One region of the Clostridium sp. CM038 genome, then DNA from elsewhere that is predicted to be linked to it. Evidence: predicted binding sites of a transcription regulator. Region 1 holds the regulator's gene; each other region holds the start of a gene.
The links. Region 1 encodes HrcA, which represses chaperone genes, less so after heat shock. Its sites were predicted from a motif close to TGTTAGCACTCNNNNNNNNNGAGTGCTAACA; they were not measured.
Positions count from the first base shown of each region.

Region 2: ACWJKS_RS01470 (co-chaperone GroES) is a predicted target of HrcA. The motif match lies at 5,943-5,973, and genes of this name have one in related genera.
Region 3: htpG (molecular chaperone HtpG) is a predicted target of HrcA. The motif match lies at 8,866-8,896, and genes of this name have one in related genera.

Region 1 is NZ_CM143651.1:2,654,857-2,665,979, forward strand. Features, by position in the region: gene ACWJKS_RS12290 (hypothetical protein) at 1-1,013, shown strand, start outside; gene ACWJKS_RS12295 (16S rRNA (uracil(1498)-N(3))-methyltransferase) at 1,328-2,080, opposite strand; gene prmA (50S ribosomal protein L11 methyltransferase) at 2,150-3,085, opposite strand; gene dnaJ (molecular chaperone DnaJ) at 3,143-4,267, opposite strand; gene dnaK (molecular chaperone DnaK) at 4,613-6,469, opposite strand; gene grpE (nucleotide exchange factor GrpE) at 6,578-7,243, opposite strand; gene hrcA (heat-inducible transcriptional repressor HrcA) at 7,294-8,340, opposite strand; gene hemW (radical SAM family heme chaperone HemW) at 8,556-9,677, opposite strand; gene lepA (translation elongation factor 4) at 9,699-11,123, opposite strand, start outside.
Region 2 is NZ_CM143651.1:324,181-335,303, reverse strand. Features, by position in the region: gene ACWJKS_RS01490 (hypothetical protein) at 1-69, opposite strand, end outside; gene guaA (glutamine-hydrolyzing GMP synthase) at 406-1,935, opposite strand; gene guaB (IMP dehydrogenase) at 2,009-3,463, opposite strand; purine riboswitch at 3,617-3,714, opposite strand; gene groL (chaperonin GroEL) at 3,915-5,543, opposite strand; gene ACWJKS_RS01470 (co-chaperone GroES) at 5,622-5,909, opposite strand; gene ACWJKS_RS01465 (TIGR01906 family membrane protein) at 6,202-6,912, shown strand; gene ACWJKS_RS01460 (TVP38/TMEM64 family protein) at 6,944-7,657, opposite strand; gene ACWJKS_RS01455 (DNA-3-methyladenine glycosylase family protein) at 7,737-8,618, opposite strand; gene ACWJKS_RS01450 (C-GCAxxG-C-C family (seleno)protein) at 8,630-9,052, opposite strand; gene gltA (NADPH-dependent glutamate synthase) at 9,165-10,547, opposite strand; gene ACWJKS_RS01440 (sulfide/dihydroorotate dehydrogenase-like FAD/NAD-binding protein) at 10,547-11,123, opposite strand, start outside.
Region 3 is NZ_CM143651.1:1,669,105-1,680,227, reverse strand. Features, by position in the region: gene ACWJKS_RS07600 (non-ribosomal peptide synthetase) at 1-1,101, opposite strand, end outside; gene ACWJKS_RS07595 (amino acid adenylation domain-containing protein) at 1,203-5,759, opposite strand; gene ACWJKS_RS07590 (IS3 family transposase) at 6,052-6,201, shown strand; gene ACWJKS_RS07585 (IS3 family transposase) at 6,444-6,800, shown strand; gene htpG (molecular chaperone HtpG) at 6,942-8,822, opposite strand; gene ACWJKS_RS07575 (shikimate kinase) at 9,164-9,673, opposite strand; gene aroE (shikimate dehydrogenase) at 9,677-10,501, opposite strand; gene pheA (prephenate dehydratase) at 10,542-11,123, opposite strand, start outside.

The DNA.
Region 1 (11,123 bases):
GTGTTGTTAAGAGAATTTCAGATTTTTTTGAAGCTGGTCGCTCATTTTCCCTAAGAGCCGAAAGGCTGCTTCAAAAAATATTCTCATTAGTTGCTGTAGAACCCTCTTTTAATCTTAACTTAATAGAAAAAGATAACCTTACAGTTGGCGGCGATGGTACTTGTGTTCACTGTAAGTCTTCTTACTATGGTTCTAAAGTTTGTGACTGCCGTGAAAATGGAATTTACGATTGCAAATGCCCTCGTAGACTTTCTGACATAAATGCTAATTGGGGTTGGGACAGCCATGAAAATCGTTGGTTTTATGGCTACACTCTCTATGCTTTATCTGTCTATAATAAAAAATATAAGATAGATCTACCTATTTATCTACGATTTGTAGAGGCAAGCAGACACGACAGTGTCACTGGAATAGTAGCATTAGCTGAATTTAGAGAACTGTTACCGCAGTTCACTATATCAAATTATGTTCTTGACTCAGCTAATGATAACTACCCTACATATGAATTATGTTCTAAATGGAACATTAATCCCTTTATTGATCTGAACTCCAAAAACAAAGGAAATTCAAAATATCCAGTTACTCTAGATATTAATGAAAAAGGATTTCCTATCTGTATTGGTGGCCATGAAATGGTCTATAACGGTTATGAAAAAAGTCGTTCACGCCTTAAATGGCGTTGCCCTTTAGTTTTAAAAAAGGTTGCTAGTTGCTCTTGCTGTGAACAGTGCTCACCTTCACCTTATGGGCGAGTAATCTACACTAAACCATCATGGGATTTGCGGTTGTTTACTCCTGTGCCTCGCGGCTCAAAACAATGGAAAACTATTTATAAAACTAGAACCTGCTCAGAACGTATAAACAATCGTATTCTAAATGATTATAAAATTCATACTTTACGAATACATGGTAAAAAACGTTATTCATTTATGACTATGATTGCTGGAATTAATATTCATCTAGATGCAAGACTTAAAGTTTCAGGTTTTAGTATTTTAAATTTATTAGAGTAGCTGTTTGACAATTAAGTACTTTTTTCTGAAAATTCCTGCATCGTGTAGGCTTGTTTGCTATACCTATTTTTATTCCTAACTGCTCTCTGAACATAAAATTTATAGCACTATAATGACTCTATACATAATTAAGTTTTACATATTAGTTTCCGTGACTACTCAACCTTAGTTATATTATAGTATTCAACATAATTTTTTTTTCTCCTGCTACATATATTTATTGCTCAAAATTTTTATAATTCTTGCACTTCCTATCATTGCTTCTGATTCATACTAATTTACCGTACATCCTAAGGTAGCGATTGCAACTTTCATTACACCTTCCCTCCCAAGTCTCCCAGTTCATACATTATAAGGCTTAAACATGTAAAGCCTGCAGTCTCAGTTCTAAGTATTCTCGGTCCCAAAGTAACGATCCTTGCTCCTATTTCTTTAAGTTTTAATATTTCACTTTCTTCAAATCCACCCTCTGGCCCTATTACAATAGCAACTTTATTAATATGTATTTTCTCTATATTTTCTACTAATTTTTTTATACCATAACCTTCTTCATTTTCATAGGGAACCACTACTAAATCCATGTACTTTAGTTCTTGTAATAAGTTGTCAAACTTTATAGGAACATTTATTTGAGGCACCAGACTTCTCTTGCACTGCTTGCAGGCTTCTAGTGCTATCCTATTCCATCTATCCACCTTTTTAAACTCCTTAAGATCAGTTTTAACTACTACTCTCTCTGTAATTATAGGTGTTATTGCTTTAACCCCAAGTTCCGTATTTTTTTGAACTATTAAATCCATTTTTGTTGATTTAGGCATACCTTGAAATAAGTGTACTTCAATAGGACTTTCATTATTTATAGAATTTTCTTCTAATAAATTTACATTTACTGCCTTTTTATCTATAAAGGTTATTTCACCTACATATTCTTTACCTTCACAGTTATTAACACTTACCTTATCCCCGATTTGAAGCCTTAATACCTTATATATATGTTTTACATCCTCACCATCAATAACAGCATTGTTTCCATCTATACTATCTTTTGATACAAAAAATTTATGCATTATTTATTCTCCTTAAGCCTTGGTACATTCAAATAAATATACTGGTCTATTTTCATGCACCTTATTTTGCTATAACTTTGCAACTATGCAAGCCCATTCACCCTCTATATTTATCTCTTCAATTTTAAAGCCACACTCAGTTAACTTATTTATTACATCATCTTTTTTACTTAAAATTATCCCCGAAGATATAAAATATCCACCTTCTACTATAAACGCCTTAACTTGCTGCGTCAAAAATATAATTATATCAGCCATTATATTAGCTATAACTATATTCGCTTTTCCTTTAACAACTTCCATTAAGTCTCCGTATAATATTTCAATGTTACCTATATCATTGTAGCTAACATTTTGTTTTGCAGAGTCTACTGCTACTGGATCCAAATCAACTCCTATGACTTTCTTAGCCCCAAGCTTAGCTGCAGCAATAGCTAATATCCCAGAACCTGTTCCTATATCAAAAACTGTTGAATTAGCGTCCACGTGCCTCTCAAGTGCCTTTATACACATTCTAGTAGTCTCATGAGATCCAGTTCCAAAAGCCATACCTGGATCTAGTTCCACAATTATTTCATCAGTATTTTTATTGTATTCTTCCCATATAGGCTTTATAACTATCTTTTCCCCTACCTTTATTGGTTTATAATACTTTTTCCAGTTATTTTCCCAGTCTTCTTCATTTACTTTATCTGCCGTTACAGATCCAGCACCTTTGTCTAACCCACACTTTGGCAAATTATTTACCCCTGCTTTAATATCTTCTAAGTGCTTTTCAAATTTTTCATCCTTTTTATAGTATCCCTTAATTACAACCCCACTCTTTGTATCTATAATAGTTTCATCAAAATAGTCCCAATCTGTAGTATGATCCCGTCTAAAAATCAAATCTAAAGGATCTAAAATAGAGACCCCTTCGACTCCCGTATTGTATAGCATTGCAGATACAGCTTCAACAGCCTCACTACTTGTTATTATAGTTACTTCAATCCAATCTTTATTCATTATTAATCTCCTTATTTATAATAAAAAACTCCGTTTTACAAAACGGAGTTTTTATTATTATTTGCCAAATATTTTATCTACAATAGACTTTTTATTTTCTTCAAAAAAATCTACATTCTCGCCACTAGCCTCCATAAATAGTTTTAAAGCTTCCTTTTGCTTATCATTCATCGCTTTTGGAATATCAACAATAACCTTTACGTATTGATCTCCTCTTCCATGTCCGTTTACTCTAGGTATTCCCTTACCCTTAAGTCTAAATACAGTCCCAGATTGTGTTCCTCCTGGAACCTTGTATTTAACGTCTCCATCAACGGTTGGCACTTTAATCTCAGTTCCCATAGCTGCATACCCAAAGCTTATATGAGATTCTATATGAATATCAGTTCCATTCCTCTTAAAACTTTTATGAGGAGCTACTCTAATATTTATATACAAATCTCCTGATGGGCCACCTTTTTCACCCTGTTCCCCTTGACCTCTTAGAGGCATAACATTTCCAGTATCAACTCCACCTGGAACATCAATTTTAATTTTTTTGTTTTTTCTCTGTTTCCCAGAACCATGACAAGTTTTACATGGCTCAGAAATCATTTGACCCTTGCCACCACACTTATCACAAGTGCTCATGCTAGCAAAACTTCCAAAGGCAGTGTTTCTCTGTACTTTTATCTGCCCAGCTCCCCCACATTTATCACATGTTTTAGGCGAAGTACCGGCTTTAGCACCACTACCACTGCAATCCCCACATTTTTCATTTCTTGTAATGGATATCTCTTTTTCTACCCCAAAAACGGCCTCTTCAAAATGCAGGTTTAGATTATATTCTAAATCTGCACCTTTTTTAGGTCCATTCTGATTTCTTGAAGAGAATCCTCCACCTCCAAATATGTCGCCAAATATATCTCCAAAACCACCAAATCCTGAAAAATCAGAGCTACCTTCAAAGCCTGCTCCATTTGCATCAGCTGTACCATATTGATCATATCTTGATCTTTTCTCTGAATCAGATAAAACTTGGTACGCTTCATTCATTTCTTTGAATTTGTCTTCCGCCGCTTTATTATCTGGATTTCTATCTGGATGATACTTTAATGCACCCTTTTTAAAAGCTTTCTTAACTTCTTCCTCACTGGCACCTCTTTCTATGCCAAGAGTTTCATAATAATCTTTTTTTGACATCTAGCTTTTCACCACCTAAAATATATATACTTCTATATTATAAACTAATCTCTAATATAAAGTAATCCTTAAAATAATTTAACCATCACTATTATATAGTTTTTCTATGCATATTGCTAATATTTCTTTACATAACTCATCTCCTGCGGAGCTGTGTACATTAAATCATATCCTGCGGAGCTGCATATCAATGACTTCATAGGGATATTTTTACTCCCACTTAAGTTTTATTCTTGTTAAGGTATTTAACTCCCACTTATATAAGTGGGAGTCTTTCCTCCTGAAATGTCATTAAAATAAGGGAAGGGTAGTTACCCATCCCTTATTTTAAATTGATTTTACTAATTATTTATCTTCTTTTTTTTCATCTTCTTCTACTTTAAAGTCAGCATCCACTACATTGTCATCTTTATGAGCATTTCCATCTGCGTTAGTTTCGCCTGGGTTTGCTCCTTGCTCTTTTTCTGCTTCTGCTTGATATATTTTTGTAGTTACTGCATAGAAAGCCTCAGTTAATTCTTCAGTAGATTTCTTTATAGCTTCTATATCTTCTCCGTCTTTAACTTTTTTAAGAGCTTCTAATTTAGCATCAATATCTTTTTTATCATCTTCTGTTACTTTTTCTCCAAGCTCAGTCAAGCTTTTTTCAGTTTGGTATACTAACTGTTCTGCATTGTTCTTAACTTCAATTTCTTCTTTTCTAGTTTTGTCTTCTTCTGCAAATTTTTCTGCTTCTTTTACTGCTTTATCAATTTCATCATCACTTAAATTAGTTGATGCTGTAATTGTTATCTTAGCTTCTTTTCCTGTTCCTTTATCTTTAGCTGATACATTGACTATACCGTTAGCATCTATATCAAAAGTAACCTCTATTTGTGGAATTCCTCTTGGTGCTGCAGCAATTCCCGAAAGAGTAACTCTTCCTAAAGTCTTGTTACCTGCAGCCATTTGTCTCTCACCTTGAACAATGTTAATTTCAACTGATGTTTGACCATCTGCAGCTGTTGAGAATACTTGACTCTTTTTAGCTGGGATTGTAGTATTTCTTTCAATTAAAGGAGTAGCTATTCCACCTAGAGTTTCAATTCCTAGTGTTAATGGAGTTACGTCAAGAAGTAAAACATCTTTAACTTCCCCACTTAATACTCCTGCTTGAACTGCTGCACCGAGTGCTACACATTCATCTGGATTTACTCCCTTTGAAGGATCTTTTCCAGTAAAGTTTTTAACTGCTTCTTGAACTGCTGGTGTTCTTGTTGAACCACCTACAAGTACAATTTTATCTATTTCATTAAGTGATAACCCTGCATCTGCAAGTGCTTTTTTCATTGGTTCTATTGTAGCATTTACTAAATCGTGAGTTAACTCATTAAACTTAGCTCTTGTTAAATTTATATCTATATGCTTTGGACCTGTTGCATCTGCAGTAATAAATGGTAGATTAACATTTGTTTGCATTGATGATGATAATTCAATTTTAGCTTTTTCAGCAGCTTCTTTTAATCTTTGAAGTGCCATTTTATCATTTCTTAAATCTATTCCATTATCCGCTTTAAAAGTGTCGGCTATGTGATTCATAACCTTTTCGTCAAAGTCATCTCCACCAAGTTTAGTGTTACCATTAGTTGATTTTACTTCGAATAAACCATCACCAAGTTCTAATATAGATACATCAAATGTACCGCCACCTAAATCATATACTAATATTTTTTGGTTAACATCCATTTTATCTAAACCATAAGCTAGAGCTGCCGCTGTTGGCTCATTTATTATTCTTTTAACTTCAAGTCCAGCTATTTTTCCTGCGTCTTTTGTTGCTTGTCTTTGGCTATCATTGAAATAAGCAGGTACAGTTATTACAGCTTCTGTAACTGTTTCTCCTAAATAAGCCTCAGCATCAGCTTTTATTTTTTGTAAAATATACGCCGAAATTTCTTGTGGTGTATGGTATTTTCCATCAATATCTACTTTATGATTGGAACCCATTTCTCTTTTAATTGACATTATTGTTTTGTCTGGGTTTGTAATTGCTTGCCTCTTTGCTACTTGACCTACTAATCTTTCTCCATTAGCTTGGAATGAAACTACAGATGGTGTAGTTCTTGCACCCTCTGAATTAGAAATTACTACGGGTTCTCCACCCTCCATAACTGCTACACATGAGTTTGTTGTACCTAAATCTATTCCTATAATTTTTCCCATTATTATTTCCTCCTCATATTCCTTTTAGACCATAACAATTATAATTGTTATAATTCTTATATTTTATTATAATATTTTTTTATAATATTTTTTTTATAATACAAATCTTTAATTTGCAACTTTAACCATACTATGCCTTAATACCTTGTTATCTTTTTTATAACCTTTTTGGAATACTTCTACTATTTCATTAGTTCCATATTGTTCATCTTCAACATGCATTACTGCATTATGAAGATTTGGGTCAAATTCACCTTCTGAGACTAATTCTTCTACCCCTAATTTAGTAAAGGCATCATTAAATTGTCTTACCGTCATCTCCACACCGACTCTTAGATCTTCCCCAGTTCCTTCAACAGAAAGTGCTCTTTCTAAGTTATCAAGTACTGGCAAAACCTCTTTTAAAACATCGGCGCAAGCATCTGTGTATATACCATGTTTCTCTTTTACTGTTCTTTTTCTAAAGTTCTCATATTCAGCAGATGTCCTTAAATATTTGTCTTTAAAATCATCTAGCTCACTCTGTAATTTAATGTTTTCTTCTTCTAATTTTTTCTTATTTTTTTTCATATCTTTTTCACTTTCTAAAAGTTCTTCAACTTCTTCTACTATTTCAGCTTCTTCTGCAGTTTCCTCTATAGAACCCTCTGTCTCTTCCATAGTGCTTTGACTTTCGCCAGCTTCATCAACTGAGCTTGAAGCCCCATTATTAGGTATTGATGTGTTTTCTTCTTTTAAATCTTCTTTTAAAATTTCCTGATTATTTGTATTCACTAAATCATCCCTCCATTTCTGGCTCAAAGTAAATCTTTTAATTTTAAAATTTATCTATGATCATCATAAATTTGAGCTATATTATCATTTAATTCTTTAACTATCCCAGTTAGTACAGATATAACTTTTCCATAAGGTATTCTTGTTGGTCCTATAACGCCAATAGATCCGAGCGGTATTCCGGACGCGCTATAAACAGCTGTTATAATGCTGCATTCGCGAGCACATTCAACAAAATTTTCTCCACCAATTTTAATTGTAATATTACCTGTAATGTCCCCTACTCCTAGTAAACTATTTATACTCTCTTTATTGTCTACTAAAACTAAGAACTCACGAGCTTTAGTAATATTGTTATATTCTGGGTAGTTAAATATATTTGCAGCACCCTGAATATATACTTCTGAAGTCTCAACACCAGACAAACTATCATATAGAGCTGGAATAATTCCATCAAAAATTTCTTGATAAAATGCTAAATCTCTTTTTAAATTATTAATAACTTCTAAATTTATTTGCTCAATTGTAAGCTTTCTCAATCTAAAATTAAGCATATTGTTAAGTTTTGCAATGCTATCACTACCAATAGGTTTTCTAATCTTAATAACATTATTTTTGATGATACCACTGTCTGTAATAATTACAAACAAAATACTCTCAGCATCTAGATTCATTAGCTGAATATATTTTATACAGCTCTTTTGAACAGATGGTGCCTTAACTATAGATGTAAGATTTGTAAGAAGAGAAAGCATTTGTGTTGCTTGCTTAACGATTTTATCAACCTCATATAAAGCAGCATTAATAAGGTGATTTTTGATCATATATTCTTCCTCATTGGATAATTTTGTAAGTTCCATAAGTCTATCAACATATAATCTATAACCCTTATCTGATGGTTTTCTACCAGATGATGTATGCAACTGTTCTATATATCCCAGCTCTTCGAGGTCTGACATTTCATTTCTTATAGTAGCTGGACTAATACCTAAATCGTACTTTTTAGCTATGGTTCTGGATCCAACAGGCTCACCATTATTTATATAATCTGTAATTATAGCCTGAAGTATTTTAATTTTTCTTTCATCCATTTCCATAATATCACCTCTTTTATTAGCACTCACTACAGTTGAGTGCTAACGAGTATGTATTAAAAATATCATTTGCTAATGTATTTGTCAATAACCTTAATTTTTTAATTTAGCCACTATATGTTGATTATATCGATTTAAATTAAGTATACTACGCTTTCCTTTGATTTTCGTGGTGCTATAATATTAATATCTTTAGACAAAAATTTATGGCAATGCATTTATAGAAGAAATTCTGCCATAATCACATTCGATATTTCAATACCTTCATAAGTTAAAAAAATATTGTTATCATTTTCCTCCATGAATCCATTACTTACATATTTATTTATTACTTCCCTATAAACACTATCTATATCTTTGTCAAATCTTTTCCTAAATTCACTTTTGCTTATGCCTACATTCTTTCTAAGACCCATAAACATAAACTCTTCCATATCATCTTTAAATGAATTCTTTATTTTTTCCACTATTGCACAACAATCAACATTTATTTTCTTAATATATTTTTCTATATTTTCTTCATTTCTATACCTAAACCCATCCCTATATGAATGAGAGGAAGCGCCGCATCCTATATATTCGCCCATTTCCCAATATACTAAATTGTGTCTACATGACTTATTGATTTTTGCAAAATTTGAAATTTCATATTGTATATACCCTTTTCCTCTTAAATATTCTATTGTCTGTGCGTACATAGTTCGTTCTATTTCCTCATCCGGAAGCTTTAATGTGCCTTCTTCAAGCCCTTTATAAAAAGCCGTTCCCTCTTCCACTATTAGACTATAGCAAGATAAGTGTTCTGGATTAAGGTTAGTTACATTCTCTAAAGTCTCTATCCACTGCTTAAGCGTTTGAGACGGAAGTCCAAACATTAAATCTACATTGATATTATCAAAACCTAGATTTCTAGCCATTTGAAAGCTTTGTTTAAAATCTTCAATAGTATGGATTCTACCCAGCTTTTTAAGCAAAGAATCTTGAAAGGCTTGAAGTCCAATGCTGATCCTATTTACTCCTATTTTTTTTAAAAAGTTTAATATTTCCCCTGTAAATGTTCCGGGGTTTCCTTCCACTGTAAACTCTAAATCGTCACACATATCCAATCTATCAATACTTTTCCCTATCATTTCCCAGCCCGCTAAAGATAAATAGGTGGGAGTTCCCCCACCTATAAATATAGTTTTTATTTTTTTATCTCTTATACTATTTATTTCTTTTGCTAGAGCTGCGGCATAATCAAGCATACACTCCTCTTTACCAGCAAATGACGGAAAATCACAATATAAACACTTCTGCTTGCAAAAAGGAATATGTATATACAACGCAACATTCTTCATAGTTTAAGCCTCACTTTATTCCTAATCTACTTTAAGTATAGCCATAAATGCTTCTTGTGGAACTTCTACACTTCCCACTTGTCTCATTCTCTTTTTACCTTCTTTTTGTTTCGATAATAATTTTTTCTTTCTTGAGATATCTCCACCATAACATTTAGCTAAAACATCTTTTCTAAGTGCCTTTACAGTTTCTCTTGCTATTATCTTTGAGTTTATAGATGCTTGTATTGGTATCTCAAACATTTGTCTTGGTATAAGCTCTTTTAGTTTTTCAGCCATAATTCTTCCTCTATGGTAAGCTCTTTCCTCCGGAACAATCATAGACAGCGCATCTACTTTATCTCCTTTAAGTAAAATATCTAGTTTTACGAGCTGAGTCGTGGTATAACCCTTAAATTCATAATCAAAAGATGCATATCCTTTTGTTCTTGATTTTAAGGCATCGAAAAAGTCGTATACTATTTCATTAAGAGGCATGTCATAATTGAGCACTACTCTAGTGGTTTCTATATATTTCATATCAATATATACGCCTCTTTTTTCTTGACACAACTCCATAACTGATCCTAAATATTCTGATGGTGTTATGATAGACGCTTTAACTACTGGCTCTTCCATATAACTAATTTCCGTTGGTTCTGGAAGATTTGTAGGATTTGTTATTTCTATTAATTCTCCATTAGTTTTCATTACTTTATATATAACTGATGGGGCTGTCGTAATGATTTCTATATTAAATTCTCTTTCTATTCTTTCTTGTATTATCTCCATATGAAGAAGGCCTAAGAATCCACATCTAAATCCAAATCCTAAAGCGATAGATGTCTCGGGTTCAAATCCTAGCGCTGCATCATTTAACTGGAGCCTTTCTAGTGCCTCTTTTAATTCTCCATATCTAGCACCATCTACCGGATAAATACCACTAAACACCATAGGCACTGCTGGTTTATATCCCTTAAGCGGCTTAGACGCTGGTCTAGACGCTTCTGTTATTGTATCCCCAACTCGTGCATCCCTAACATTTTTTATAGATGCTGTTATATATCCAACATCCCCAGCACTTAGCTGCGGTACGGTCAGATAATTTGGAACAAATACTCCAACTTCTACTACATCGTATATTTTATTAGTATTCATCAGTTTAATCTTTGTTCCTGCTTTAACAATTCCATCTTTGATTCTTACATAACATACAACACCTTTATAACTATCATATGAAGAATCAAAAATTAAAGCTTTGAGTGGTGCTTCTTCATCTCCACTAGGAGGTGAAATCTTTTTTACTACAGCTTCTAGAACATCCTCTACATTAAGCCCAGTTTTCGCAGAGATTAGAGGAGCATCCTGAGCTTCAATACCTATTACGTCCTCAATTTCCTGAATTATCTCGCTTGGCCTTGCACTAGGAAGATCTATTTTGTTAATAACTGGTGCAATATCTAGGTT
Region 2 (11,123 bases), 1.8 Mb from region 1:
ACAAAACTTAGCATTTGATTGAATTTCTATTTTATATCCTGCATCTATTAATGTTTCTAATTTATTCATTTTTTTTCACACCCTTTTCTTATCTATTTACTTTTCGAATAATTTCTTATTAACTCATTTTGGTGATATATTACATTTTGCTATTGCTCTCTAATATTTATAAAATTATTATGCCACAATTTGATATATATTATGTTTTATAATTACCTTACTATATATCAATTAAATCATTTCCTACGGAGCTACAATATTTTTCTTGTTGTAAACTTATATCCCATACTTCTATTGAAAAACATAAAAAAAGGTGTTTATGAAATACTAATTTAATAGTATGTTTCATAAACACCTTTAATTAACTTATTTCATTAATATATATAGGTATAACAACGTTCATACCTATTCCCACTCAATAGTTGAAGGTGGCTTAGAAGTTACATCATAAACAATTCTGTTTACTCCTTTAACTTCATTAACAATTCTTCTAGAAACTATATCTAACACTTCATATGGTATTCTAGCCCAATCTGAAGTCATTCCATCTGAACTAGTTACAGCTCTTAGGGCAACCGTATGGCAGTATGTTCGTTCGTCTCCCATAACTCCAACAGATTGGATGTTTGGTAGACATGCAAAGTATTGCCATATTTCACTTTCAAGTCCAGCTTTAGCCACTTCATCTCTGAATATTGCGTCTGCTTCGCTAGTTATAAATAATTTTTCAGGTGTTATTTCTCCAAGTACTCTTATAGCGAGACCTGGTCCTGGGAATGGTTGTCTCCACACTAAGTAATGAGGAATTCCAATCTCTTCTCCCACTGCTCTAACTTCATCTTTAAATAATTCTCTTAAAGGCTCTATTAGTTTAAAGTGCATATCTTCTGGAAGTCCGCCAACATTATGATGACTTTTTATAGTAGCTGAAGTAGCAGTACCACTTTCAACTACATCTGGATATATTGTTCCTTGAACAAGGAAATCTAATTGTCCGAGTTTATTAGACTCCTCTTCAAAAACTCTTATAAATTCTTCTCCAATTATCTTTCTCTTTTTCTCTGGATCACTTACACCTTTAAGCTTACCTAAGAATCTCTCTTGAGCATTAACCCTTATTATGTTCATTTTAAATTCGCCTTTGAATATTGTTTCAACTTGATCGCCTTCATCTTTTCTTAAAAGGCCGTGATCTACAAATACACAAGTTAACTGATCTCCTATTGCTTTATGTACAAGCACTGCTGCAACTGAAGAATCTACGCCTCCTGAAAGAGCACAAAGTACTTTTTTATCTCCAACTAGTTCTTTTATAGCCTTGATTTTTTCCTGCGCAAAAGATGACATTGACCAATCGCCTTTAACCTCGCAAACATCATATAGGAACTTTCTAATCATTTCTTCACCAAAAAGAGTATGTTTTACTTCTGGGTGAAATTGAACTCCATAGAGTTTTTTAGAAACACTCGCCATAGCAGCTACTGGACAATCTTTAGTAGTTGCAATTATATCAAATCCTTCTGGTACTTTAGAAATATGGTCTGTATGACTCATCCAGCATTGATTCTTTTCTATTCCTGCAAAAATAGTAGCATCTTTGCATAGGTCAACTTCTACTTTTCCGTATTCTCGAACATCAGGTGTTATAACTTCTCCACCAAATACTCGAGCCATTAGTTGAGCACCATAACATATTCCCAAAATAGGAATACCTAGTTCGAATATTTCTTTTTCAACCTTTGGAGCACCTTTTGCATATACACTATTGGGTCCGCCGGTGAATATTATTCCTTTTGGATTCATGTTTTTTATTTTTTCGGCAGAAGATGTATATGGTATTATTTCGCAATAAACATTATTCTCTCTAACTCTTCTTGCAATAAGTTGATTATATTGACCACCAAAGTCAACAACTAAAATTAATTCTCTATTAATCAATGTTTTTCCTCCTGTACACTTAAGCTTTATACTTAGCTATTTATATATATTTTATCTATTCTCATCTATACTAGTTGTTCACGCTATAATTTGGCGCTTCTTTTGTAATTGACACATCATGTGGATGACTTTCTCTTAGCCCTGCTGATGTTTGGACAACAAAGGTTGAAGTCTCAAATAATTGCTCTAGCGTTTCAGAACCTAAATATCCCATTCCTGAACGTATACCGCCTATCATCTGATATATAGTTTCTATAACACTTCCTTTGAAAGGTATTCTTCCTTCTACCCCTTCTGGAACTAACTTTTTATTTCCTTCTTGGAAATACCTATCCTTACTTCCGCAAGCCATAGCACTTAGAGAACCCATGCCTCTATATACCTTATAGCTTCTTCCCTGATAGATTTCCATTTCACCTGGAGCTTCCTCACAGCCTGCAAACATAGAACCCATCATTACCACTTTAGCACCTGCTGCTAATGCCTTAACTATATCTCCTGAGTATTTTATGCCGCCGTCTGCAATAACAGGAACTCCATATTTATTCCCCTCTTCAACGCAATCCATAACTGCTGTAAGTTGTGGAACTCCTACTCCTGCTACAATCCTTGTAGTACAAATTGATCCAGGACCTATCCCTACTTTTACACAATCCGCTCCTGCCTCAATTAAATCTCTGGTTGCCTCACTCGTAGCAACGTTCCCTGCTATTATTTGAAGTTCTGGGTATACAGCTTTTATTTTTCGTACTGCATCCATTACTCCAAAAGAATGTCCATGAGCTGTATCTATAGTTATTACATCTACTCCAGCTTTCACTAAGGCTGCTACTCGCTCCGCTATGTCTACAGTTACACCAACAGCTGCACCACATAATAATCTTCCTCTAGAATCCTTTGCAGCATTCGGAAATTTTATGGTTTTCTCTATATCTTTTATAGTAATAAGTCCTCTTAAATAATTTTCGCTATCTACTAAAGGTAACTTTTCTATTTTATGTTTTTTAAGAAGTTCTTTAGCTTCCTGCATACTTGTTCCTTCTGATGCAGTAATTAGATTTTCACTTGTCATTATATCTTTAATTTTCTTACTATAATCAGTTTCGAAAACAATATCCCTATTAGTGATTATTCCAACTAATTTACCATTTGTTGTAATTGGAACTCCTGATATTCTATATTTACTCATTAGTGCTAATGCATCTTCTAAAATATTATCTGGAGATAAGAAGAATGGATCTGTAATTACACCATTTTCTTGTCTTTTAACTCTATCCACTTCAATAGCTTGGTTTTCAATACTCATGTTCTTATGTATAGTTCCTATTCCACCCTCTCTAGCCATAGCAATAGCCATTCTAGACTCAGTAACAGTGTCCATACCAGCACTCATTAAAGGTATGTTAAGTTTTATTTTTTTCGTAAGGTAAGTAACTAAACTAACATCCTTAGGTAATACTTTAGACTTATTGGGAACTAGCAATACATCGTCGAAAGTATATGCTTGTTTTAATATTTTTGCCATTTAATTAACACCCTTTCACAATTTTATTTTACATTCGTCTTTATAATTAGCATAAGAATATTTATATATACGATATTTTAAAATAAGGTATAAAGTATAAAAAGGCATACTAATCCTACCTTAACTAAAGTAAAATTAGCATGCCAAAAATAAGCTCATACTAAGATTACTCATAGTCGGAAATTTACGGCTTCCGGTAGATACTCCTTGCCATATTCAAGGTATATATGAGTAGCGTAATTGTTCTTTGAATTTGTTATTACAATAATGATAGTTAATGTTTAAGCATTTGTCAATGAATATTTCTAGTATGTTCATGAACTAGTTCGCGAACATACTAGAAACATAATTATAAGGCTTAACAAAATAAAAAAAATTAACTAAGGCAAAACCCTAGTTAATTTTTTATTTGAATATACTTTATTTATAATAATTATTGTTCAAATTATTTTTAGTACATTCCATCCATTCCCATTCCTGGTGCGCCACCCATTGGTGCTGAATTCTTTTCTGGAATATCTGCAACTGCAACTTCAGTTGTTAAGAATGTTGCTGCAACAGATGCTGCGTTTTGAAGTGCTGATCTTACAACTTTTGTTGGATCAACAATCCCAGCTTTTATCATGTTTACCATTTCTCCACGTAAAGCATCATATCCATTTTCTCCAGCGCTTTCTCTTACTTTTTCTATTATAACTGAAGCTTCAGCGCCAGCATTTGTAGCTATTTGTCTTAATGGTTCTTCTAATGCTCTTTTAATTATGTTAATACCCACTTGAACATCTGGTGTATCTGATGATAATTTTGCAATCTCAGAAATAGCATTAATATAAACTGTTCCACCACCAGGAACTATTCCCTCTTCAACTGCTGCTTTTGTAGCTGCAAGAGCATCTTCTATTCGGAGTTTCTTTTCTTTTAATTCAGTTTCAGTAGCAGCTCCAACTTTTATTACAGCTACTCCGCCTGCAAGTTTAGCAAGTCTTTCTTGTAATTTTTCTCTATCAAAATCTGATGTAGTTTCTTCAATTTGCTTTTTAATTTGGGAAACTCTATCATGTATTGTATCTTTTTCACCCTTGCCATTTACTATAGTAGTGTTTTCTTTAGATATTTTAACACTTTCTGCTTTTCCAAGCATGTCAACAGTAACATCTTTTAGTTCTCTTCCTAATTCTTCGCATATAACTTCTCCTCCAGTTAGGATTGCTATATCTTGAAGCATTTCTTTTCTTCTGTCACCAAAACCTGGTGCTTTAACAGCTACACAAGTAAAAGTTCCTCTTAATTTATTAACAACTAATGTGCTTAAAGCTTCACCCTCAATATCTTCAGCAATTATTAATAACTTTTTGCCTTGTTGAACGATTTGCTCAAGTATTGGAAGTATGTCTTGTATATTAGTAATTTTCTTATCAGTTATTAAAATATATGGCTCATCAAGATTTGCTTCCATTTTTTCTGCATCTGTAACCATATATGCACTTAAATATCCTCTATCAAATTGCATTCCTTCAACAACATCAAGTTCTGTTCCCATAGATTTTGATTCTTCTACAGTTATAACACCTTCGTTGCCTACTCTTTCCATAGCATCAGCAATTAGAGCTCCCGTTACTTCATCACTAGCTGATATAGCAGCAACTCTCGATATATCTTCCTTACCATTAACTGGTTTAGAAGATTTTTTAATTTCTTCAACAGCTTTATCTACAGCCATTTTTATACCAGTTCTTATTAACATTGGATTGGCACCAGCTGTAACATTTTTTAAACCTTCTCTTATTATAGCTTGGGCAAGCAATGTAGCTGTAGTTGTACCATCTCCTGCTACATCATTTGTCTTTGTAGCAACTTCTTTAACAAGTTGTGCTCCCATATTTTCAAATGCATCTTCTAGCTCTATTTCCCTAGCTATAGTAACACCATCATTTGTTATTAATGGTGATCCAAACTTTTTATCTAAAATAACATTTCTTCCTTTAGGTCCGAGTGTTATTTTAACAGTGTTTGCAAGTTTATCTACACCTCTTTGCATAGCTCTTCTTGCTTCTTCTCCAAACAATATATCTTTAGCCATTTTAAACCCTCCTATACGACGCTAATGATTAAATAATCATTTACTATCAATTATTATTTAATTATTATTACGTTAATGTTATTTTTCAATTACAGCTAATAGTTCATCTTGCTTTAATATGATATACTCAATACCATCATATTTTATTTCACTTCCTGAATATTTAGAGAATAATATTATATCCCCTGCCTTAACTTCCATTTTAATTACTTTCCCATCTTCAACTTTTCCTGGTCCTACTGAAACTACTTCAGCCTCTTGTGGTTTTTCCTTTGAAGCTCCTGCAAGAAGTATTCCACTTTTTGTAGTTTCTTCCGCCTCTAATCTTTTAATTAACACTCTATCACTAAGTGGTCTAATATTCATTTTAAACCCCTCCTTATATATTTTTGTTGTTTTTGTTAGCACTCATCACATCTGAGTGCTAATGAGTTCTATACCTAATATTTTAATTAATAATCATTATAATATCAACTTCACCTATTCCATATATTATACCATTTATACGCAACTAAACTATATTATGTTTAGTTATCACTGCATTATATAGTTTTTCTCTTGTTTACTTACTTTTTAATGAAATTATAATTTTAGCACATTTTTATTATCATTGAATATATTTTGATTTATTGTTAAAATCACTAATAGAGGTGATTTTATGAATAGTCTATATAAATGGTTTAATAACTATTTTTTTAGAGACTCCATTTTCAGAAATGTAAAAACGCTTATTAAATTTTCATTCAAAACGTTTTTTATCTTAAGTTTTACTTTTTCTTTTATAATTTTAAGCATAAATCTTACTTTGCTTTTTAAACCATTATACTATATGGATATTGATGTTTTAAAAATTGAAGAATCTTCTAATTTAAATAAAAAGGAACTAAAGACTAATTATGACTATGTAATCACATATTTAACTCAAAATAAAATTGAAGAATTCACTCTTCCAACGCTACCTTCATCCAATAATGGTAAAATTCATTTTAAGGAAGTTAAAATAATATTTGATAATCTTAAGGTAATGCTATTTTTCTCCATATTAATAAGTATTATAGGTATAATTATAAATAAGAGACACAAAACAATAAGATACTTGTTAACTAGTTCCATTTTTCTTATTATCGTACCTATAATATTACTTATACCCTTTTTAATTAATTTCGATAAAAGCTTCACTGCTTTTCATCATATTTTCTTTAAAAATGATTACTGGTTATTTGATATTGAATACGATCCAATAATAACGATCCTTCCACAGGATTTTTTCTTCCATTGTGCAATATTAATAATTATTTTGATTACTATAAGTAGCATAATATTAAGGTGTATATATAAATCACAATATAAAAAGCTACACTCTTTATAATATTTTATAAAACATGTGTTATCGTAACTTTTTAATAAGATTTTTTCTTTTTAATTACATTTTTTATTATAGTATTTCCTTTAAAAATCCCTACTATTGATATAATACTCATTGTTATGCCTATAGTTATTAAACTTGTAACATCCCATGCATCTATTTTTTGACCAAAATAAGAAGAAATAAAAATCCCTGGAATTCTACCGAGTGTTGAATATATAAAGAAATCTTTAAAAGAAACATCAGATACTCCACATATGTATATTAGAGCATCTTTAGGTATTCCTGGGATTAAAAAAAATATGAATATAACATTTTTTTTGCTTCCTATTTTTAATATTTTTCTAAAAAATTTCACTTTCTTTTTTAATAACAACTTCTCCACAAAAGGCCTACCATAACTATTAGCAATAAGATATACTATTATACCTCCTAAAGTAATACCCATTAAAGATATTATACCGCCTAAAAATGCACCGAAAATATATCCTCCAGCAATTTGTATAAATTCTCCTGGAATAAAAAAAACTACTACTTGTAAAACCTGCATAAGAATGAAAATTAAAACACTGAAATTTCCATAAGAAAGAATAACTTCTTTTAATATATTCGGATTTCTCAATATATATGAATACTTGAAATAATATTCATATCCTATGTATGCGAAAGCTAGCAAAACTGCTGATAGTAATATATATTGTTTATATCCTGATACCTTCATTCTAATACTATTCCACATTCTTTTCATTGTTTTTCATCCTCTTCACTCTTGTATTTATTTCAATAGTAACTCATAGTTTTATATAGTATTACTTGCTTTGCTTAATTTATTCTATTTTAATATTATTTTCTCTTGCATAATAAAACAAATACTGTTGTGCAAAACCTGCTAAGTTTTCAAATTTGTCTCTAGCGAAGGTCCTTATTTTAGGTAGAGAGACATCTGGTGCTAAATAAAAAAATTGCATCGCCCTCTTAACCCACACATCCACTGGGAAAGCAGAATATTTTTGCATAGAAAATAACATAATACAATCCGCCACTTTTGGGCCTATTCCACTAAGTTTTTTTAGTTCTTCATGGCAAATATCATCTTCCGCGGCTTTAATAAGCTCCAAATTCACTTCACCAGTATATACCTGATGTACTGTGTTTTTTACATATTTAGATCTAAACCCCAGACTACAACTCTGAATTTCTTCTATAGTAGCTTCTTCTAAATCTGCAGGCGTTGGAAATGTGTAGTACGTTTTCCCCTTATATTCTATTGGTTTTCCCCATTTTTTGCTCAAATTGTTTATAGCTCTTTTTATCATTGGGATTCTATTATTTGAAGAAATTATAAATGATATGGTAAGTTCAAAAGGCTCCTGCTGCAATAATCTAATGCCATACCCGAAATCAACAGATCTTTTAAGAAGAGGATCCATCTTAAATTTCTCTTTGATAACTGTGTAATTTCTTTTAAGGTCAAAATAATCACACCAAATCTCATTAAATTCTTCCTCATTTATATTATATATCTTTACTTGCGTCCCCTTTTTTTCTACTTCTATTACCTTCCCATATGCTACCCCTATGTAATTGCCATTAGGCTCCTTGTCCCATCTAAAGCATTGCCCACATTCGAATATATGGTCTAGTTCAAAGTTCTCTACATCTTTTATTATAATGCCTTCATTAAATGATTCAATATTTTTGTAATCCATAATTTTTCCTTTCATTGAGTTAAATTATTAACTTTTAATTCGCGTATCACAATTTCATCTAATATTTCAGTAGCAGTTTCAATCATTACCTTGCAACTACCATCCTCTTTTTTATATTTTGCTTTAAGAGCCGCGCAATTATTCGTGCTTAACTTTGATTCAAATTTTTGGAAGAATTCCTGACATAGTCTTTTAACTCTATCACCTTCATGCGCTTTTTCTTTAGTAAATAATATACCTATAACTGCCAAAGAACCTGTTATTGCTCCGCATACGCTCTCAATACCCATTCCTCCACCAAAGGATGACATAGTTTTAAACGTTTCGCTTTTTAATTTCATATTATATTCATCACTAGCAGCGTAAATCATCACCTCAGCACAACTTAAATCATATTCCTTAGTGTAATATTTATTTATTTTATCTATTAACATAATATACCTCCTCCTATGCAATATTATTATACCAAATAGTTGTTACCTGTCCTCACTTTTTTAAAACAAACTCCATAAACCTTTGTTTATGGAGTTTGTAATTTAAAAATTATTATTTTGTTAACATTCCATCTATAGCTTTAGCAGCTTTTTTACCTGCTTCCATAGCTAATATAACTGTAGCAGCTCCTGAAACAGCATCTCCACCAGCATATACATTCTTTTTAGATGTTAATCCTGTTTCATCTTCTGCAACTATGCACTTCCATTTATTGATTTCTAACCCTTCTGTTGTTAAAGGAATTAATGGATTTGGTGATGTACCTAGAGACATTATAACCGTATTTACATCCATTATGAATTCCGACCCTTCAATCGCTATAGGTCTTCTTCTTCCTGATGCATCGGGTTCTCCTAGCTCCATTCTTATACACTTCATGCCTATAACATTCCCTTTTTCATCTCCTAGGATTTCAATTGGATTCACAAGTAAATCCATTATAACTCCCTCTTCTTTTGCGTGATGCACTTCTTCGGCTCTTGCAGGAAGTTCTGATTCTGATCTCCTGTACACTATGTGCCCTTCTGCTCCAAGTCTCACTGCTGTACGCACAGAGTCCATAGCAACATTTCCTCCACCTACAACAGCAACCTTTTCACCTGTTCTTATAGGAGTCTGATACCCCTCTTTAAATGCTTTCATCAAATTGCTTCTAGTTAAATATTCATTAGCAGAAAATACTCCATTTAAATTTTCTCCTGGTATTCCCATGAACATTGGAAGTCCAGCACCTGAACCGATAAATACAGCTTTAAAATCTTCTTCTTCCATCAGCTGATTTATTGTTACAGTTCGTCCTACTATCACATTCGTTTCTAATTTAACTCCTAATTTCTTAACATTTTCAACTTCATGTTTAACAACTGTATCTTTTGGCAACCTAAACTCTGGAATTCCATATACCAAAACTCCACCAGCTTCATGAAGTGCTTCAAAAATAGTTACATCGTACCCAGCTTTAGCTAAATCTCCTGCGCAGGTAAGTCCTGAAGGACCACTTCCGATTACCGCAACCTTAATGCCATTTTTAGGTTTTGTTTCTGAAAGGTCAACATTATGCTCTCTTGAATAGTCACCTACAAATCTTTCAAGTTTACCAATAGCTATGGCATCTCCCTTTATTCCTAATATACATTTGCTTTCGCATTGAGTTTCTTGTGGACAAACTCTTCCACAGACTGCTGGTAACGCACTATATTTTGCAATTACCTTAACTGCCTCTGTAAATTCTCTATTTTTTATGTGAGCTATGAACCCAGGAATATCTATTGCTACTGGACATTTTCCAACACACATTGGCTTTTTACAATTTAAACACCTTGTAGCTTCCTCAACTGCTTCGTCCTCTGTATATCCTAAACATACCTCTTCAAAATTAGTTGCTCTTACTTTTGGATCTTGTTCCCCTATTGCAACTCTGTTCATTTTACCCATTATTTAGCACCTCCTAAACCGCAGCCTGCTTTAATGCCTTCACCTTTAGAACTCTCTTGAGTTTTGTACATTGTTTGTCTTCTCATTGCCTCATCAAAATTAACTTTATGACCATCAAATTCTGGACCATCAACGCAAGCAAATTTAGTCTCACCATCTACAGTAAGTCTGCAAGCTCCACACATTCCTGTTCCATCAACCATAATAGGATTCATGCTTACAATAGTTGATATTCCAAGTTCTTCAGTCAATTTGCAAACAAATTTCATCATTATCATTGGTCCAATTGCAACAACTAAATCGTATTTTATGCCATCATTTTGAACTAATTCTTTTAATTTATTTGTGACAAGTCCCTTATATCCATATGAACCATCATCAGTACATGGATATACATTCCCTGCTACTTTCTTCATTTCTTCTTCCATAATTACATAATCTTTAGCCTTTGCGCCTATTATTACGTCTGCCTTAATACCTTGATCGCTGAGCCATTTAACTTGAGGGTAAACTGGTGCAGTTCCTAGCCCGCCAGCTACAAACACAATTTTCTTTTTCTTTAAATCTTCAATGCTC
Region 3 (11,123 bases), 990 kb from region 1:
TAATTTTTTATTATGTTCAATCACTGGATAATTTTCAAATACCATTATATTATCTATTAATTTTTGTTTTATACTTGTATTTGATTGTACTTCTGCTAATGGCACATACTCATACTTTTTAGACTTAACATTAGCATCTTGTACTTCTTTTAATAATCCTATAAACCCCTTGTCTGTGCTACTTTTTATTCGTACTGGAACAGTATTTATAAACAACCCTGCCATATTTTCAATTCCATCAATTTCAGCCGGTCTACCTGATACTATGGCTCCAAACACAACATCATTTACATTATTATATCTTTGAAGTAATATTCCCCATATAGTTTGAAACACTGTGTTTACAGTTGCTTTATTCTTTCTTGCTATATTTTCTAACTTGTTTGTTGTTTCTTTATCTATAATAAATTTTATATCACTGTTTATGTACTTAACCTCTTTAACGGACTTAGCTAATTGTGAAATCTGCGCTTGTTGTTCGTAGTCTTCTAAGTATTTCTCCCAATATAAAAGAGCTTCTTTTTTATCTTGCTTTTCTAACCATTTTATATAATTACTGTACTCGTTTACTTTTTTAAATTTTATAGGCCTATTTTCCTTAAGCGCACTATATATATACATAAGCTCATTAAATATAATTGGAATACTCCATCCATCTAAAATTATGTGATGAAAACTTAATATAAAAATATACTTTTCTTCATCTGTTTTAATTATCGAAGCTCTTATTGAAATTTCCCTTGACAAGTTAAATCCTTTAACTGTATCCTTTTCTTTAAATTCCTTTATGAATATTACTTTCTCACTACTTCTTAAGGACGATATATCTTCAAAGCATATTTTTATTTTGGCTTTTTTTAGTACAATCTGTAAAGGTCTTTTTTTATCTTCATATATAAATAAGGTTCTTAAAACATCATATCTTTCAATGAGTTTATTTATACTTATTTCAAATAATTCCACTTCTAAGCTTCCAATTATTTTAGAAGATGATTGTTCAAAATATGCATTTTTATCATTACCCAATAATTTATGAAATAGCATACCTTCTTGCATTGGAGATAAGGGATATATATTTTTTATCATTTCATTATTACTCACTATTTATCATCTCCCATTTTTAATATATACCTTGCTTCAGTCTAACTGAAACACGAAGCAAGATATATTAGTAGTAATTTCAAATTGCACTTCAATAGAGATCAGATTTCATTAAATAAACTTCCAATTGTTAACTTTATATCTTGAAGTTCTTCAATAGAAACTTCTTTATAGTCCAAGTCACTTGGTGTCATTTCCGTCTCTTCTTTTTCAACACAATATTTAATAATATCTAGTAGTGCTTCTTTATAATTTTTAACAAGTTCTATAATTGTGCTCTCATCATACTCATCTTTATTATATTCAAAGTTTAAACACAATTCTCCCTTTACTACCATGCCATTTATGTCTATATCATATAAACGTTGACATTCCTTACCTATAGCATCTCCTGTAGGAATAAATGATGCATTAAACATTTCTTGGTTTACATCATTATCAAATTGGCCTAAATAATTAAAGCTTATTTGAGGGTTTTGTTTAAATTCTAAATCTTTTATATACTCATTAAGTGTTACATATTTTAATATATTGTATCCTACTCCCTTATTGGGAATTCTCCTTATACCATCCTTTGTTGATTTTATATAGTAATTTATATCCTCAGATTTTTCACAATCTAAAATTACAGGATAAGATGATGTAAACCATCCTATTGTTCTTGTTATATTCATATTAGGTATTATTTCTTCTCTTCCATGCCCTTCAATACTTACTAAAACTTTATTTTCACCTGTCCAATTTTTTATTGATAATCCTAGTGCAGCTAATAAAATATCATTTATTTCTGTATTATAAGCTCTATTTGTATCTGTTAATAGCTTATCTGTCTCTTCTTTTGATATTTTCATTTGTACCTTCTTAGAACTATACCAATTATTACTTGTAGTTTGATGATCTTTAGGAAGTTTTATTACTTCAGTATCTTCGACATTTTTCCAATACTCTATTTCCTCTAATAGTTTATTACTCTTAGCGTATTTTTGAATATTCTCTGACCATTCCTTAAATGAATGTGTTTTTATAGGTAGTTCTATTTTTTCTTTATTTACAGCACATCTATATCCTGCCGAAAAATCTTCAAGTAAAACTCTCCACGAAATACCATCCACTACTAAATGATGTATTACTATTAACAAATGATCTCCATCTTTAGTTTTAAACAACCCTAACTTTACAAGAGGTCCATCAATTAGATTTATACTTGACTGTATCTTTGTTGCCTCTTCTTCCATTTCTGCTTGATATGATTCTTTATTACCCAAATCCATAACTGATAAATCAAATAATTTATCTTCTACTCTCCTGTTGTACTGAATTAGCTTATTTTCTTCTTTTCTAATAACTATCCTTAATGCATCATGATGTTCAACTATTTTCGAAAATACCTTATCTATAATTTCTTCATCAAAACACTCTTTTGAGTACATCATAAATGCTTGGTTCCAATGATGCATATTGGTAAATTCCTGTTTAAAAAACCACCTTTGTATAGCAGTTAGTTCTACTTCTCCTTGTATAACTTTTTGATTTATTTGTTTATCCTCTTGCTTAGCATTTATACTTAATTCTCTTATTGTTGGATTTGCAAACAACTCACTAACTGTTATCTTCAAATTATATCTGCTTAAACGAGCGCAGACCTGTATAGCCTTAATTGAATCTCCCCCTAATTCAAAGAAACTGTCATCAATTCCTACTTTTTTTACTCCTAATACTTCAGACCATACCTTTACCATTTTCTCTTCTATTTCATTTCTTGGTACCGCATATTCTACTCCTGTACTTATTTCTCCATCTGGCTCTGGCAGTGCTTTTCTATCTATCTTTCCATTTGGTGTTAGTGGTATCTTCTCTATCTGTATAAAATACGCCGGTATCATGTAGTCTGGTAGTTCTTTTGACAAACTTTCTCTTAATTCTGCTACTGTCATTTCTTTTTTAAATACTATATATGCACATAAGTATTTATTCCCTTTTTTGTCTTCTCTATCTACTACTACTGCTTCTTTTATATTTTCTTGCCTTAATAACTGATTTTCTATTTCACCAAGTTCTATTCTAAATCCTCTTATTTTCACCTGATGATCTCTTCTACCTAAAAATTCAATATATCCTTCTTTACGAAATCTCCCCCAATCTCCAGTACTATACAATTTACCAAACTCAGGATGATTAATAAACGCATTTTTCGTCTTTTCTATATCATTCATATACCCTTTTGCTAATCCAACTCCTCCAATATATAACTTTCCAGGGATTCCAAATGGACATAACTTCATTTCTTTGTTTAACACATAGAAACTTTGATTAGATAAAGGCATTCCATATGGAATGCTATTCCATTCGATTTTAACTTCCGTAACCGGATAATAGATAGACCAAATAGAAACTTCTGTTGCACCACCTAAACTTATTATTGCTGCATTTGGAAAATATTTTTTTATTTTTCCAGGCAATTTTAAAGGAATCCAATCTCCACTTAACATTACTAGTCTCAAATTTTCATTTTTAAATGGCTCTGTTATACTTTCTATTAACATATCCATAATAGCAGGAACTGAGTTCCATATAGTTATACTTTTATCCTTTAATACTTCAATAATTTTATTTACATCTCGTTGATCTTTAATTTGCACAAGCTTTGCTCCTGTACTCAAAGCCCCAAAGATATCATATACTGATAGATCAAAACACACAGAAGAAAGTCCTATGATTTTATCATTTTCTTTTACTGCAAATTTACTATTTATATCCTGTATTGTATTTAACACTGCCTCATGCGTAATTACAACACCTTTAGGTTTTCCAGTACTTCCTGAGGTATAGATTATATAAGCTAAATCTTGGGGTATATTTACTTTCCCCAAATTCTCTTTATCAGTATTATAGATTTCAGTATTATCTATGTCTATTATTTCTACCTCAATGTTAAATAGATCCATATATGCTGACTTTGTAATAAGTATAGAAGACTTACTGTTTTCCAATATGTATTTTATTCTCTCTTGTGGATAACTTGGTTCTATTGGTAAATAGGCTCCTCCAGCTTTTAAAATTGCAAGTATTCCTACTATCATCTCCGGGGAACTCTCTATCATTATTCCTACTACACTGTCTGGTTTAACGCCTTTTTCCCTCAATATTCTTGCTAAACTATTGGCTTTCTCATTTAGTTCTCTATAAGTTAGCTTCTCATCTTCAAATACTACTGCTATATTATCTGGCGTTTTTTCAACCTGTTCCTCAAACAATTCATATATTGTCTTATATTTTTGATATTCTGCCTTTGTATCGTTAAAATCACATAATATCTGATGTTTTTCTTGTTCTGTAATTATTTCAATATCATTAATACTTTTTTCATCACTATCTATAATATGTTTAATTAAATATTGGATATGTGTAATTACATCTTTTATAGGCATAAATTTTTTAAATACTTCAATATTATAGTCAAAGTTAATCTCAACATCTTTACACTCGTCAAACTCTCGTATAAATACGCTCATGGAATTTCTTTCATGATGATTACTTAACGTTTTTATATCCGTTTTTGCCCCATTAAAATTTGCTGCGTAATTATGATGTTCATAGGATAAAGTTATATCAAATAAGCCGTCTTTTCTTTCTTTATAAATGCTACCGCAAATTTCACCAAAAGAAAGTTTTTGATGTCTGTAACACTCTCCTAATTCCATCCTTATTTCATTTATCATATATGAAAATGTCTTTTCTTTTATTATAGCTATCTTTAATGGTATAACATTGGCAAAATGTCCTACTATTTGCTTATTGCTAGCTTTTGTTCTGTTTAATATGGGAACTCCTATTACTACCTCTTCTTTATTGCAAACCTCTCCGAAATATACAGCTAATATACCAAGAAAAAAGTGAAATACGGAACATTTTCTTTTGTTAGAAAATTCAATTATTTCATCATACACTTTTCTTTCTATTACTAGGCTTTCTCTATTACTAACTATACCTCCATTACTATTCACACCCTTAGTAAATAGAGCTTCTGGAATATGTTTGAATTTATCCTTCCAAAACATTTTGTTTTTTAAATATGTATCTGATTCTTGGTATCTTTTATTTTCTTTTATAAATTCTAAATAGGAATACTTTTCTAACTTGCTTTTTGTCTCAGTTATATTGTTATAATTATTAACTGTCTCTTTAAATATTAGTGAAAATCCCCATCCATCTGATACTATATGATGCGATTCCATAAAGTAGAAATACTTATTATTATTTACTTTAATAAGAACAAATCGAAATAAATTCTCACCATTATCAAAAATAAATGGTTTTAAAAATTCCTTTTGCATCCAATTCAAAGAAAATTTCTCCGCATATTCTTTTATGGAAAAATCATAAAACGGTACCTCATATTTCAATTCTTTTAATATTTTCTGCGAAGGTTGTCCATCATTTTCAAATATTCTAATTCTTAAACTATCATTGTCTTCAATTAGCTTTTGTACCGATTTTTGAAACATTTGGTATTCGATAGGACCATTAATATTTGCATAACCACCAATATTATATATTGGTTTATCTTTATATAAGCATTGTTCAACCCATACATCTTTTTGATATAAACTTAACGGATAAATTTGTATTTCTTCTTCATTTAATTGTTTTTTTACCATTTTTATACCACCTATTCTTCTTATTCAGTGATTAACCACTCCTTCTATGAACTACAATATGCTGCTTGCTCATTGCACTCCATACTAAATAATAGTTTTGTAAGACATGTTAATACTCTTTCATACATAGGGCATTACTTTATAATAATCATTTTACACAGATGTACAAATAGTGTAAACTCTATTACCATGAAATACATATTTTAGACCATAAGTCGTTATATAATTTAAATTTGTTAGCTTTGAGACAAAAAAATGTATTCACGATATATTATTCAACTTAAAATATCACATGATTTTTCAGGCGGTAGCCTGCTATTCTAAAAGCGTAAAAAATGAAATTAAGGACTATGCGAACTATTATAATAAAGATAGATATCAATGGACTCTAAAAAAGCCCCTATGGATTTCTTTAGGCATTGTGGATTTGACATATCTATAATAGAAAAGCGAAACCCAGTCAATACGCTGGCTCGCTGGAGAAAAATCTATGATCATTTGGGGGAAGCTGGATTAATAAATGAACGAATCACAAACGTATAAGAAGGCTTATGAAAAAATATAGTTTAATTACTAAGGTAGGAAGGGCAAAGACTTATGCTAAGATGTTAAAAGCAAACCATGAACATAAAACACTATCAAACCTATTAAAACGAGAATTTAAACAATATCAGATTGAGTATAGTGTTAAAAACGCTTAATAGGTTAGAATGCAACCTTAATTTGGAAGATAATTCAGATACAATTATACACCCTGATCAAGGATTTCATTATACAAATGCAGATTTTCAATCTCGTGTTAAAGAATTAGGACTGACACAATCAAAGTCTAGAAAAGGTAATTGTTTAGATAATGCTCCTATGGAATCATTTTTCGGGCATATGAAAGACGAGATGGAATATAAACAAGCTATGTCATTCGGTGAGTTAGTAGGAATAGTTGATAGTTATATGAGTTACTATAATAATGACAGATACCAGTGGGGATTAAATAAAATGAGCCCTGCTCAATACAGGACTCACTTTTTAGTGCTAACATAGGTCATTTTTTTTAAACTGTCTAGTTTATGGGTTATATTTCACAATACAGAAACCATCTTCCAAATATAGCATATGCTTTTTTTATATATTTGTAACGCTTTTGCAAAGCTCTCTTAAATTTTTATTGAAAGCGTATTTTTCTTATATCATTACTTTACATATATTGTTTGTGAATTCTACCGGATCGTTAATCGGTAATCCTTCAATAAGTAGCGCCTGATTATATAATATATTAGTATATAAATCTAACTTAACTTTATCTTTTTCGAAAGATTCCTTAAGTACTTTAAACATATCATTATTTATATTTATTTCTAAAACCTTATCTGCTTTTATGTTTTCATTGTTAGGCATAGAATTTAATGTTTTTTCCATTTCTATTGTAAGGTCACCATCATTTGATAAACATACTGGGTAGTTCTTAAGTCTTTTTGATGCCCTAACATCCTTAACTCTACCTGTTAAAACACTTTTCATATGTTCAAATAATTCTTTATTGTCTTTTTCATCAGTGCTAGAAGGATTTTCTTTTTCATCTACTTCTATACCTAAGTCACCACTTGATACAGATTTAAATTCCTTTTCTTTGTACTTCATTATCATTTTCACAGCGAATTCGTCTACCTCATCCGTGAAATATAAAATTTCGAATCCCTTATCTGATACCATTTCAATTTGTGGTAATTTTTCAATTCGCGCGTTTGATTCTCCTGAAGCATAATAAATATATTTTTGATCCTCTGGCATTCTAGAAACATATTCATCTAAAGTAACATTCTTTTTCTCCTTTGATGAATAAAACAACAATAAATCTTGCAAAACATCTTTGTTACTTCCAAAATCGCTATAAATACCATACTTCAATTGTCTTCCAAATGCTTCATAAAATTCTTCATATTTTTCTCTTTCATTTTTAAGTAAACTATCTAACTCATTTTTAATTTTAGTTTTAATGTTTTTAGCTATAAGTTTAAGTTGTCTATCATGTTGCAGTACTTCTCTAGATATGTTAAGCGACAGATCTTCTGAATCAACTATTCCTTTTACAAAACTAAAATAGTCAGGCAATAAATCTGCACACTTATCCATGATTAAAACACCACTTGAATATAATTCTAAGCCTTTTTCATATTCTTTTGTATAGAAATCATAAGGCGTTTTTTCTGGAATATATAAAATTGAATTATAACTTATAACACCATCAACACTAATATGGATATGCCTTGCTGGTTTGTCAAATCCATAGTGCTTTTCAGCGTAAAAATTATCATAATCTTCATCAGTAAGTTCGCTTTTATTTTTTCTCCATATAGGAACCATGCTGTTTACAGTCTTTTCCTCAACGAAGTCTTCGTAGTCTGTTTCACTACCTTCTTTAAGTCTTGACTGACTTATATCCATTTTAATTGGATACCTAATGAAATCGGAGTATTTCTTTACAATAGATTTTAGTCCATTTTCATCAAGAAATTCATCAAAGTTATCATCTTCTGTATTCTCTTTTATTTTAAGTATAATTTCTGTTCCAACAGTATCTTTTGCGCAAGGTTCTATGGTATAACCCTCTGCACCATTAGATTCCCATTTATGTGCTTCATCACTACCAAAAACTTTACTTATAACAGTAATATTATCCGCTACCATAAATGCAGAATAAAATCCCACTCCAAATTGTCCAATTATGTCGTACCCATCTTTTATTTCATTTTCTTTTTTGAATGCTAAAGAGCCACTTTTAGCTATAACTCCTAGGTTATCACTAAGTTCAGCTTCTGTCATTCCAATTCCTGTATCAGAAATTTTTATTGTTCTAGTTAACTTATCACTGGCTATTGTAATATAGTAATTACCCTTATCAAAATTCAATGAATCATCCGCTAATGTCTTATAATAAATTTTATCAATAGCATCACTAGCATTAGAGATAAGTTCTCTTAAAAAAATATCCCTATGAGTATATATTGAATTTACCATCATATCCAGAATTCTCTTAGACTCCGTTTTAAACTGCTTTTTTTCCAATTAAAATTTCCCCTTTCGTACCAAATCTTCTTATTTTTTATTTTGTTAGCACTCTATGTTATCGAGTGCTAACGCTAGTTATAAACTACACCTTTTTTTATAATTTGTCAACGTACATAATATATTTTTCTTCCATCTCAAACATTTATTAATTTACTCTCTCCATTTTAAATATAGATAATTTGTTGTTTTGAATTTAATCTTATATATATATTACTTTATTTGAATTCATTTCACAATAATAATTTCCATATTACTCAATGCTAAATGATAAAATACTTGTTTACAATTATTTTTCAACGATACTGTTTAATAATCAACAGCTTTTTTTCTGTGTTAAGTTATTTAATTAACGACATCTCATTTATATATATTTCTATGATATTATTCACTACATCGTAAATATCACTAGTATTCATAACCTCATAGTCACAATATTGTTTGTACAAGTGACCTCTCTCCTCAAACAATCTATAAAGCTTAGATGGATCTTTTGCTAGTAAGGGGCGGGTCTCAACATCTATATCCGCTACTATATTTTCAATAGGACGGTTTATGTAAATTATAATACCATTTTTCTTTAAATTTAAAATATTTTCATGTTTTTTAATCACTCCACCGCCAGTTGAAATAATTACTCGATTTTTTTTAGATAATTTCTCAACTACTTTAGATTCTATGTCTCTAAATCCGGCCTCACCATTTTTAAACATTTCAGTAATCGTAAGATTTGTACTAGCTTCAATATATGCATCTATGTCTATAAATGCCATTTCTATCTTTTCTGCGATTATTTCTCCAATGACACTTTTACCACAACCGGGCATCCCAATTAAAACTATATTTTTCATCTTTTAATTTTCTACTCCCTTTTCTAGTTCATCATAAATTTCATCAATTATTATCTTTGGGATCTTAATATCATTCCAGATTTCCTGAGCAGCAATTGCCTGGCCAACTAGCATATAAAGACCATTAACTGCTTTTAAACCCGTCTCCTTCGCATACTTTAAAAATAGGGTTTCCTTAGGATTGTAGATCATATCTACAGCGGCGCCAAATTTACCAATATGTTTCTTTTCAATTGGAGAATTGTCCAAATTAGGATACATTCCAAGTGGTGTACAGTTTACCACTATATCTGACTCTTTAAGCCCTTGAATTTCATTATAAGAAATCAATTTACAACCATTAAATTTGCTGTTTTCCTTAATCCTTGAGATATCTCTTGTAACTACAGTAATTTCAGTTATTCCCTTATTTAATAAATATTGAACCACAGTAACTGCTACTCCACCGTTTCCAAGTATTGTTGCTTTTTTATTTTTCACTTCAATATCATACTTATTGAAAAGCATTCCAATTCCAAAGTAATCTGTGTTGTATCCAATAGTTTTGTTTTCCTCAAACTTTAGGGTGTTTACAGATCCTATCGCTTTTGCTTCTATGCTAACCTCATCAAGTAATTCCATAACCTTAATTTTATAAGGAATAGTTACATTAATACCTCTTGGTTTAATAACATTAAATCCGGCCATTGCTGCTTTCAGATCTTTGCTTTTAAATTCGAAGAGATGATAATAACCCTTCATATTCAATTTATTAAATACCATTGAATGTATTTGCGGCGAAACACTATGTGATAGTTTTTCTCCAAGTAAACCATATAACTCTGACATAACTCACCCTCATTTCTTAAGTAAAACTTACTAATATCATTTATTCATTGTCAATCATTTCACTTTTATAATTGCCCAATATTTTAAAATAACGGCTATTCTTTTTAATTAACTTAATTGAAGATATAATTTTATCTTCATCTATGTTTCCGTGGAAATCTATGTAAAAGAAATATTCCCATGGCTTATCCTTTATTGGTCTATATTCAATTTTCAAAAGGTTTATACCATTTTCTTCAAAATGCTTTAAAACATGATAGAGCGAACCTGCCTTGTGGGTAGTAGATAAAACTAAGCTTGTTTTATTGTTTCCGCTAGTTGACTCCAACTCTTTACCAATAACAACAAACCTAGTCATATTTGTTGCATTTGAATTTACATTTTTCTGCAAAATCTCAAGGTTGTATATTTCCGCTGCCTTAGCGCTAGCTATGGCTGCCAAGGTTTTGTCCTGTCTATCTTTAACTAACTGCGCACTTTTTGCAGTGCTGTTATAGGGAACTAACTTCCACTGCTTGTAGCCTTTTAAAAATTCCATACTTTGCTCTAATCCCTGTGGATGAGAGTAAACCTCTTTGATATCATCTAGTGTTGATCCTCTAATCCCCATTAAGTTTTGGCT